Regions from separate parts of the Polymorphum gilvum SL003B-26A1 genome, predicted to be linked through region 1. Evidence: riboswitches for the same ligand, from Rfam matches in the RefSeq annotation. Region 1 holds a riboswitch; the other holds the start of a gene.
The links. A riboswitch is a leader RNA that binds a small molecule or an ion and turns the genes downstream of it on or off. The one in region 1 is predicted to bind thiamine pyrophosphate.

Region 1 (4,207 bases):
CCTGCCGGAGAACAACGGCGCTGCGCGCCGCAGCGTCTACAGCCGCGCACGCAACGCGATCGTCAATCAGCTCAAGGCCTACGAACCGCCGCTCTCGCCCTCCGAAATCACCGCCGAACAATTGCGCCTGGAAGAGGCGATCCGCAAGGTCGAGGCCGAAGCCGCGCGCGAGACGCTCGGTCTCGGCCGACCTGCGGCCGCCGAGCAGGCGGCGCCGATCCCGACCGTTCAGGTACCGTCTTCCGCCACGCAGAGCGTGTCGACCGCGCCAGCCGCCACGCCGCCCCCGTCTCCGCCCGCGCCCTCTCCGGCAGCGCCCTCTCCGGCAGCGCCGGCCAGGGCTCCGCTTGGGGCGCCGCTCGGAACGGCCGTACGCGACGCCGAAAAGCTCGGAGCAGCTTCCAGCCGCGCCGTTCAGAGCGCAAAGGATGCCTTTTCCCCCGACGCGGAGGCGGGCGAGGCGTCGCCGCCGCGCAGGGAGCCGACCTTCGGTGCTTCCACAGGTCCCAGGGCGCCGGTCCAGCCCGAACCGGGTCCTCTTTCCGCGCTCACCGGCCCGAGGGATTTTTCCGGCGACACCCGGATACGGACGGCGGATGCGGGCGAACGCAAGCGCAGCGGGGATTTCGGTGCGACCGCAGCTCCGGAGGAGGCTCCGGTCGCCGAGGAGGCAAAGCGTCCGCGGCGGCCGCAACCGCGCGCGAGCGATCGCGGCAAGGCGAGTACCCTTACATCTTACGTATTGCTGGCAGGCCTCGTCCTGATCGTGATCGGCATCGGTGCCGTCGTCTATTCGCAACGCGATACGCTGTCCGACCTGTTTGCCGGCGACAGCAGTCCGCCGGAGGTCGCGGTAGCGCCGCAGGCTCCCGAACCTGCCCAGGCACCGGCTCCGGTGGAGGAGAACGGCGCACGTTCGGAGAAGAGCACCGACCGGCTGCTGGACGACAATGGGCAGCCGGCGGCGCCCGACGCCCGGTCGGTGACGACCACGCTGATCACGCCGACGCAGCCTGCCGGCGGCACGATCGTCACGCCGTCCGGCGACGTCGAAGCGACGCCCGCGCCGACGCAGCCCGCACCCGCCCCGGCGCCTCTTGAGCCGCCACCGGCGGCCGAGGCCCCGGCGGTGGTGCCCGCGCCGGCTGCTCCGACGGCGGAAGTGGCGCCGGAAACGATCGTCGCGCAGCGCTCGATCCTCTATGAGGAGGGCGAAGATGCAAGCGGTTCGGGCACCGCGTCGCAGGGGCGAGTCGCCTGGTCCGTGACCGAGGAAACCGACGCCTCGGGCCGCAAGGAGACCGTTCTGGCGGCCAATGCGGAAATTCCCGACCGCAACGTATCGGTGACGATCCGTATCAAGCCGAACACCGATAGTTCGCTGCCAGCTAGCCATCTGGTAGAGGTCCAGTTCCAGTTGCCTGAGGGCTTCTCCGGCCGGGACGTCGCGAACGTGCCCGGACTGGTCATGAAGCCGACCGAAGAAGCGCGCGGTGACGCCCTGCTCGGGGCGTCGGTCAAGGTCGCACCGGGCTATTTCTGGATCGCCCTGTCGAGCATCGAGAGCGAACGCGAACGCAATATCGCGCTCATGCGCGAGCGCGGCTGGATCGATATCCCGATCCTCTACGACACTGGCAAGCGCGCCATCCTGACCCTGGAGAAGGGGACGCCGGGATCGCGGGCGCTGGAGCAGGCCATGACGGTCTGGGGCAGCGGCGGCTGATCTGCCAGCCCCGTTCCGGTCTTGCGGGATGCACAAAACCCCTTGCAATAAGGGGCCGATCATTTCATCCTAGACACGGTCCGAGGGGTGCTCCAGGGAGCTGAGATGGCGCTTGCGCCGAACCCTTAGAACCTGATCCGGGTCATGCCGGCGAAGGGACGGAAGCCTTTAGCCTTATCCCGGATCTCCAATGTCGCATTCGGCAACTGCCGAAGACGGGAGATCCTGACGTGTCATATGTCTTCGGCCGGCTCCGGCCGTTCTTTTGCATCGCTCGGCCTCGCGCGGCCGGTTCCTACGTCGATCGTCCCGCTGACTTCTGCGGGGCGCCATGAAGACCATCCTGTCCGGTCTTGCGAGCGCGGCTCTGCTTATCGGTCTGTGGGAAGGCGCCGTTCGCCTGTTCGACGTGCCTCCCTACATGCTGCCCGGGCCGCTGCGGGTCGCGGACGCCTTTCGCCGGCAGGGAGGCTTCCTGCTCGAGCATGCGGCGATCACCGCCTATGAGACGGTACTCGGCTTCGTGCTGGGCATCGTCGCCGGCTCGGCCCTGGCGCTGGCGATGTGGCTGTTGCCGCTGGTGCGCCGGGCGCTGCTGCCGGCCGTGCTGGTGACCCAGGCGCTGCCGGTCTTTGCTATCGCGCCGATCCTGGTGCTGTGGCTCGGCTTCGGCCTGTCCTCGAAGATCGTCATGGCGGTGCTGGTGATCTTCTTCGCGGTCACCTCCACCTACTACGACGGCCTGCGTCGGCTCGACGCGGGCCTTGCCGACCTTGCTCGTCTCTACCGGGTCGGGCGTTTTCGGGAGCTGATCCACTTTCGCATTCCCTCGGCTTTGCCCGCGCTGGCGTCTGGTATCCGGATCGCCGCCGTGTTCGCGCCGATCGGGGCAATCGTCGGCGAGTGGGTCGGCGCCAAGGGCGGGCTGGCCTTCATCATGCTGCAGAGCAACGCCCGCATGCAGACGGACATGATGTTCGCCGCCCTCGTGCTTCTTGCCGCGATGGTCCTGCTTCTGCGCTTTGCCGTCGAGCGGGCGACGCGCCGCCTCGTGCCCTGGCAGCGCGAGGATTGATCCCCCATTCCGCGTTTTCAATCCAACGGGAGCTGACAAATGACACGATTGATTCCCCTTGCCCTGGCCGCGCTTCTTGCCTTACAGACGCCGGCGCGGGCGGCCGACAAGCTGACCGTGCTTCTCGACTGGTTCACCAACCCGGACCACGCGCCGGTGATCACGGCCCTGACCAAGGGCTTCTTCGCGGCCGAAGGCCTGGACGTTGAGTTGATCGAACCGGCCGATCCGGCCATGCCGCCGAAGCTGGTCGCGGCAGGACAGGGCGACATCGCGATCTCCTATCAGGCGACCTTGCACGCGCAGATCGACGAGGGCCTGCCGATCCGCTGGATCGGCACGCTGGTGGAGACGCCGTTGAACTCGCTGATCGTGCTGGAGGACGGTCCGATCAGGACGCTTGCGGACCTTAAGGGCAAGAAGATCGGCTTCTCGGTGTCCGGCTTCGAGGACGCCATGCTCGGCCAGATGTTGAAGTCGCAGGGCCTGAGCGCCGCTGACGTCGAACTGATCAACGTCAACTTCGCGCTGTCGCCGGCGCTGCTGTCCGGACAGGTCGACGCCGTCATCGGCGGCTACCGCAACTTCGAACTGACGCAGCTCGAGCTGGAGGGCAAGCGGGGCAGGGCCTTCTATCCCGAGGAGAACGGCGTGCCGGTGTTCGACGAGCTGATCTACGTGGCGCACAAGGACAGGACGGGCGACCCGCGTCTTGTCCGTTTTCTCTCGGCGGTCGAGGCGGCGACCATCTATCTGACCAACCATCCGGATGAGGCCTGGCAGGCGTTCGTCGCGGCCTATCCCAATCTCGACGATGATCTCAACCGGCGTGCCTGGAGCGACACGCTGGCCCGCTTCGCCAAGCGGCCGTCCGCCCTCGACGCCGGGCGCTACCGCCGCTTCGCCGAATTCCTGCACGTGAACGGCCTGATCAAGGAACTGGTTCCGGTCGAGACCTACGCGGCCGAGATCCGCTGAGCCGGGACGGCGCGACAAACGGCCGGTCCTGCACAGGAAAACGGGCCGCGCGGCATCTGCCGCGCGGCCCGTCTGTGTTCGATGCCAGTGCCGTCGCGCTCAGGCGAGGGACGGCTGCTCCAGGTCGCGTGCGCTCTTGCGCACGGCCTTCTGGATCTTCTCGAAGGCGCGAACCTCGATCTGGCGCACGCGCTCGCGACTGACGCCGAATTCGGTGGACAGCTCTTCCAGCGTGATCGGATCTTCGGCCAGGCGGCGAGCCTCGAAGATGCGACGCTCGCGCTCGGTGAGAATGTCCATGGCGTCGCCGAGCAGCTTGCGGCGAATGTCCAGTTCCTCCTGATTGGCCAGCAGGGTTTCCTGGCTTTCGGATTCGTCCACCAGCCAGTCCTGCCATTCGCCGGAGTCGGCCTCGGCGGCGCGGATCG
Region 2 (4,207 bases), 580 kb from region 1:
GTCTTCCGTCCGCAGCGCCTTCAGGCTGACGGCGTTCATCCATTCGCTTTCCGCCAGCGCCCGGGCGTTCTCCGCCTGGCACGCCTCCAGCACGATCGCGCGGAGATCCTCCGGCAGGCCCTCCAGCGCGGTCTTGTTGAGCAGCGCCTCGCCGGTGCCGTTCGGCTCGTGGAAGCCGGGCGCGTAGTAGAGCTTGGTAACCTTGTGGAAGCCCATTGCCCGATCGCTCCACGGTCCGAGGAACTCCGTCGCGTCGATCAGGCCGGACTGCAGCGCCGGGAAGATCTCGCCCGGTGCCAGGCTGACCGGGGTCGCGCCGAGCCGGCGCAGCACCTCGCCGCCGAGCCCCGGCATGCGGATCTTCAGCCCCCGCAGGTCGTCGAGCGTCTCGACCGGGCGGGCGAACCAGCCGCCCATCTGAACGCCGGTGTTGCCGGCCATCACCGGCTTGATGCCGAACGGCGCATAGAGTTCGTCCCACAACGCCTGGCCGCTGCCCTGCTCGATCCAGGTGATGTGCTCCTGCGGCAGCAGGCCGAAGGGGATGGCGGTGAAGAACACCGCCGCCGGCATCTTGCCCTGCCAGAAGAACGAGGCCGAATGGCCGATCTGAGCGGTGCCGGAGGAAACCGCGTCGAACACGCCGAGGGCCGGCACCAGTTCGCCGGCGGCATAGAGGCGTACGCGCATCCGCCCGCCGGACAAGAGCCCGATGCGGTCGCAGATCCGCTGGGCGGTGACGCCGGGACCCGGCAGATCCTTCTGCCAGGAGGTGACCATCTTCCATTCGATCGTCGCCGCCGCCTGCACAACGGTCGGCGCGGCGAGGCCGCTGCCGAGCGCTGCGCCCGCCAGACACAGGGCCCCGCGCCGGCTGAGCCCGGTCGCCGTCGCCCGTTCGCCGGAAGTCGTGTCGTGCTCAGTCATCCGCCTTCTCCCAGATTGCGTGGAAATGATGCACCGGCCCGTGTCCGGCTCCGATCGACAGCCGGTCGGCAGCGCGGATCGCCGCCGTCACATAAGCCTTCGCCGCGCCGACGGCCTCCGTGAGGGCAAGTCCCCTGGCCAGGCCCGCCGCGATGGCCGAGGACAGCGTGCAGCCGGTGCCGTGGGTGTTGCGCGTCTCGTGCCGCGGCGCGCTGAACCAGGTCTCGCCGCCGTGGGTCGCCAGTAGGTCGACGCTCTCGCGGCCCGAGCCGTGGCCGCCCTTGAGCAGGACCGCGCGGGCGCCGAGTTGCAGCAGCGCGTTCGCCTGGCCCCGCATCGCGTCGCGGCTGTCGGCGATGTCGGTCTTCAGCATGCGCGCAGCCTCGGGCAGGTTGGGCGTGATCACCAGCGCCCGGGGTACCAGGTCGTCGATCAGCACGGCGACCGCCTCGGGCACCAGCAGCGGATCGCCGGATGCCGCCACCATGACCGGATCGAGAACGATGGTCTGCACCGCATGGGCGTCGAGGCCGTCGGCAACCGCGCGTATCACCTCCGGACGCGACAACATGCCGATCTTGACCGTATTGACCTTGATGTCGCCCAGCACCGCGTCCATCTGGGCGCGAACGAACTCCGGCGGCACGTCATGAATGGCGCTGACACCGAGCGTGTTCTGCGCCGTCAGCGCGGTGATCACGCTGGCGCCGTAGACGCCCAGCGCGGAGAACGTCTTCAGGTCCGCCTGGACGCCGGCGCCGCCGCCCGAATCCGAACCGGCGATGGTCAGGGCGATAGCAGTCATGGTCCTTCCTTCCTGGTCTTGCGCATCCGTCTCAGCCCGCCCTCAGCCGTGCGGCGATGATCTCGGCATCGAGCGCATGGAGCGCGTCGAGGAACGCCGGCACGAAGCTCCCTGGTCCCCGGGCCTGCGCACCGGCGATCTCTCCGGCGATGCCGAAGACGGCAAGACCCGCCGCCGCCGCCAGCAGCGGATCGGGCTCGACCGCGAGAAACGCGGCCAGTACGGCGCCGCCCGCACAGCCGGTCGCCGTCACCTTGCCCATCAGCGGGTGGCCGTTGTCGAGCCTCAGGGAGCGCCTCCCGTCTGAGACCTCGTCAACCGCCCCGGTCAGCGCGATCCTCGCCGCCAGCACTCGTCCCGCCGCACGCGCCTCCCTGCCTCCTGTCAGTGCCGCCAGTTCGGCCGCGTTGACCCGCAGCAGCGTCGGCGACCGGGCGAGAAGGTCGCGCGCCAGATCGCAACGCACGGGCGAGCGGTCGACGAACACCGGGTCCAGCACCCAGGGCTTGCCTGCCGCTGCGGCGACATCCAGCGCCAGCGGGATCGCCCGGCGACGCGTGTCGTCCAGGGTGCCGAGATTGACCAGCAGTGCGTCGGCGCCTGCCGTGAAGGCCGGCACCTCCTCGGGCGCAATGGTCATCGACGGGATTGCGCCGAGCGCCAGCAGCACGTTGGCGGTGAAGCTCTGGGCAACCGCATTGGTCAGGCAATGCACGCGCGGCACGCGTGCCCGCAGCCGGTCGAGCGCAGTCGCGGCGAAGGCCGCGTCAAAGCCCGGGGCGCCGTTCATCGGCTCCTCCCCCTGCGTTCGGTCAATCGGGAAACTGCCGCCGTGCGGCGCGTCCGGACGCTTGCGACGCCCATGCGACTGTCGATCATCCCAAATCCCTCCGCCGGCATGACCCGGATCAGGTTCAAGGAGTTGGCGGATCCGCCTCTCAGCCCGCGCATCGGCGCCGGGCACCCCCATGAGACGGCTCAAGAGCTAGCAAGCCGGCCGGGCAATTGCAAGCCTTGCCGGGCCGTCCGCGCCGCCGGCGTCATTGACTGCGCGCCCGGGATGCGCGATGTCCAAGGAAAGGCATGACCAGTCGGAGCGCGCCATGAAGCCGTTTTTCATCATGATCAAGTGCAACCTCGGCGAAACCTACAAGGTGGCCAATGCCATCGCCGATGCGGAGATCGCCTCGGAAATCTATTCGACCAGCGGCGACTACGACCTGCTGGTCAAGGTCTACATCGAGGACGAGTCCGACATCGGTCACTTCGTCAACGAGAAGCTGCACACCCTCGGCGGCATCCGCGACACCCGCACGATCATCACCTTCAAGGCCTTCTGATCGTCAAAGGACAGCCCATGGCCCGATCCCTGCTTCGATCCGCGCTGCTGGCGAGCGCCCTTCTCGCTGGTCCGGCCTGCGCCCAGGGCATGCCGCCCGAGCAGATCAAGCAAATCGTCGAAATGACCAGAGCCAACTGGGTCAGCTTCCGTGACTGGGACGGCCGGCTGCTGATCTATTTCACCCACCTCGAGGCCTGGAAATGCGGCATCGACGTCGTCTTCTACGGCTTCGACGACGGCCCGCTCGATCGCATGTGGGAGCTCGAGGCCTGCGATCCCGCCGCCCCCAATGCCGTGACCAGGGATATGCCCTATCTCTCCCTGCCGGCTGGCAGCGTGCGCAGCATCATGGTGCAGCTCATCTACAAGGACGGCACGAAGAGTTCCCCGGAAACCTTCGTCTACAATCCTGCCACGGCCCGCTGAGGCGACCCTCTCACACCTTCGACGGCGTCGAGGCTCGCCGGTCCCTGGTACGGTCGAACCCGAGCCGACGCTCACGGAAGATGACGAAGATACCGGCCGCGATCACGATTGCGGCGCCGATGATCACCTCGGCCACCGGAACCTCCGAGAACAGCAGCCAGCCGAGCAGGACGGCCCAGATCATGTTGGCATAGTCGAACGGTGCGATGGTCGAGGCGTCGGCGTAGCGGTAGCTCTGCGTCATGATGATCTGGCCGAGGCCGCCGGCCAGGCCGACGAACACCAACAGGCCTGCGGTCTCCCAGTCCGGCACCACCCACGCCCAGGTCGGGTCGATCCACCCGAACGGGATCGTCAGCAGCGCCAGCAGCGACGCCGTGCCGGAAAACCAGGTGACGATCGTCGCCGTCCGCTCGGTTTCGCACAGCTTGCGCACGAAGATCATCGCCAGGGCGGAGAAGAAGGCCGCCGCGGCCGCGCAAAGCGCCCCGAACCAGGTCGATCCGGAAATCGCGGTCGCGCCGATGTGTGGCGACAGGATGATCAGGATGCCGAGGAAGCCGACGCCGACCGCGCTCCAGCGGAACACGCGGACCCGCTCGCCCAGGAACAGGAAGGCCAGCACGACGACGAACAGCGGCGAGGCGAAGCCGATCGCCGTCGCGTCCGGCAGCGGCAGGAACTTGTAGGACGTGAAGGACGCCAGC

Region 2: linked by a shared signal. The riboswitch ahead of thiM (hydroxyethylthiazole kinase) and the one ahead of SL003B_RS04730 (ABC transporter permease) in region 1 are both predicted to bind thiamine pyrophosphate.

The regions. Positions count from the first base shown of each region.
Region 1 is NC_015259.1:1,000,965-1,005,171, forward strand. It holds gene SL003B_RS04725 (hypothetical protein) at 1-1,726, shown strand, start outside; TPP riboswitch at 1,800-1,902, shown strand; gene SL003B_RS04730 (ABC transporter permease) at 2,058-2,801, shown strand; gene SL003B_RS04735 (ABC transporter substrate-binding protein) at 2,841-3,779, shown strand; gene rpoH (RNA polymerase sigma factor RpoH) at 3,879-4,207, opposite strand, start outside.
Region 2 is NC_015259.1:1,581,120-1,585,326, reverse strand. It holds gene SL003B_RS07480 (TRAP transporter substrate-binding protein) at 1-927, opposite strand, end outside; gene thiD (bifunctional hydroxymethylpyrimidine kinase/phosphomethylpyrimidine kinase) at 920-1,732, opposite strand; gene thiM (hydroxyethylthiazole kinase) at 1,764-2,522, opposite strand; TPP riboswitch at 2,600-2,710, opposite strand; gene SL003B_RS07465 (Lrp/AsnC ligand binding domain-containing protein) at 2,836-3,072, shown strand; gene SL003B_RS07460 (hypothetical protein) at 3,090-3,500, shown strand; gene SL003B_RS07455 (DMT family transporter) at 3,511-4,207, opposite strand, start outside.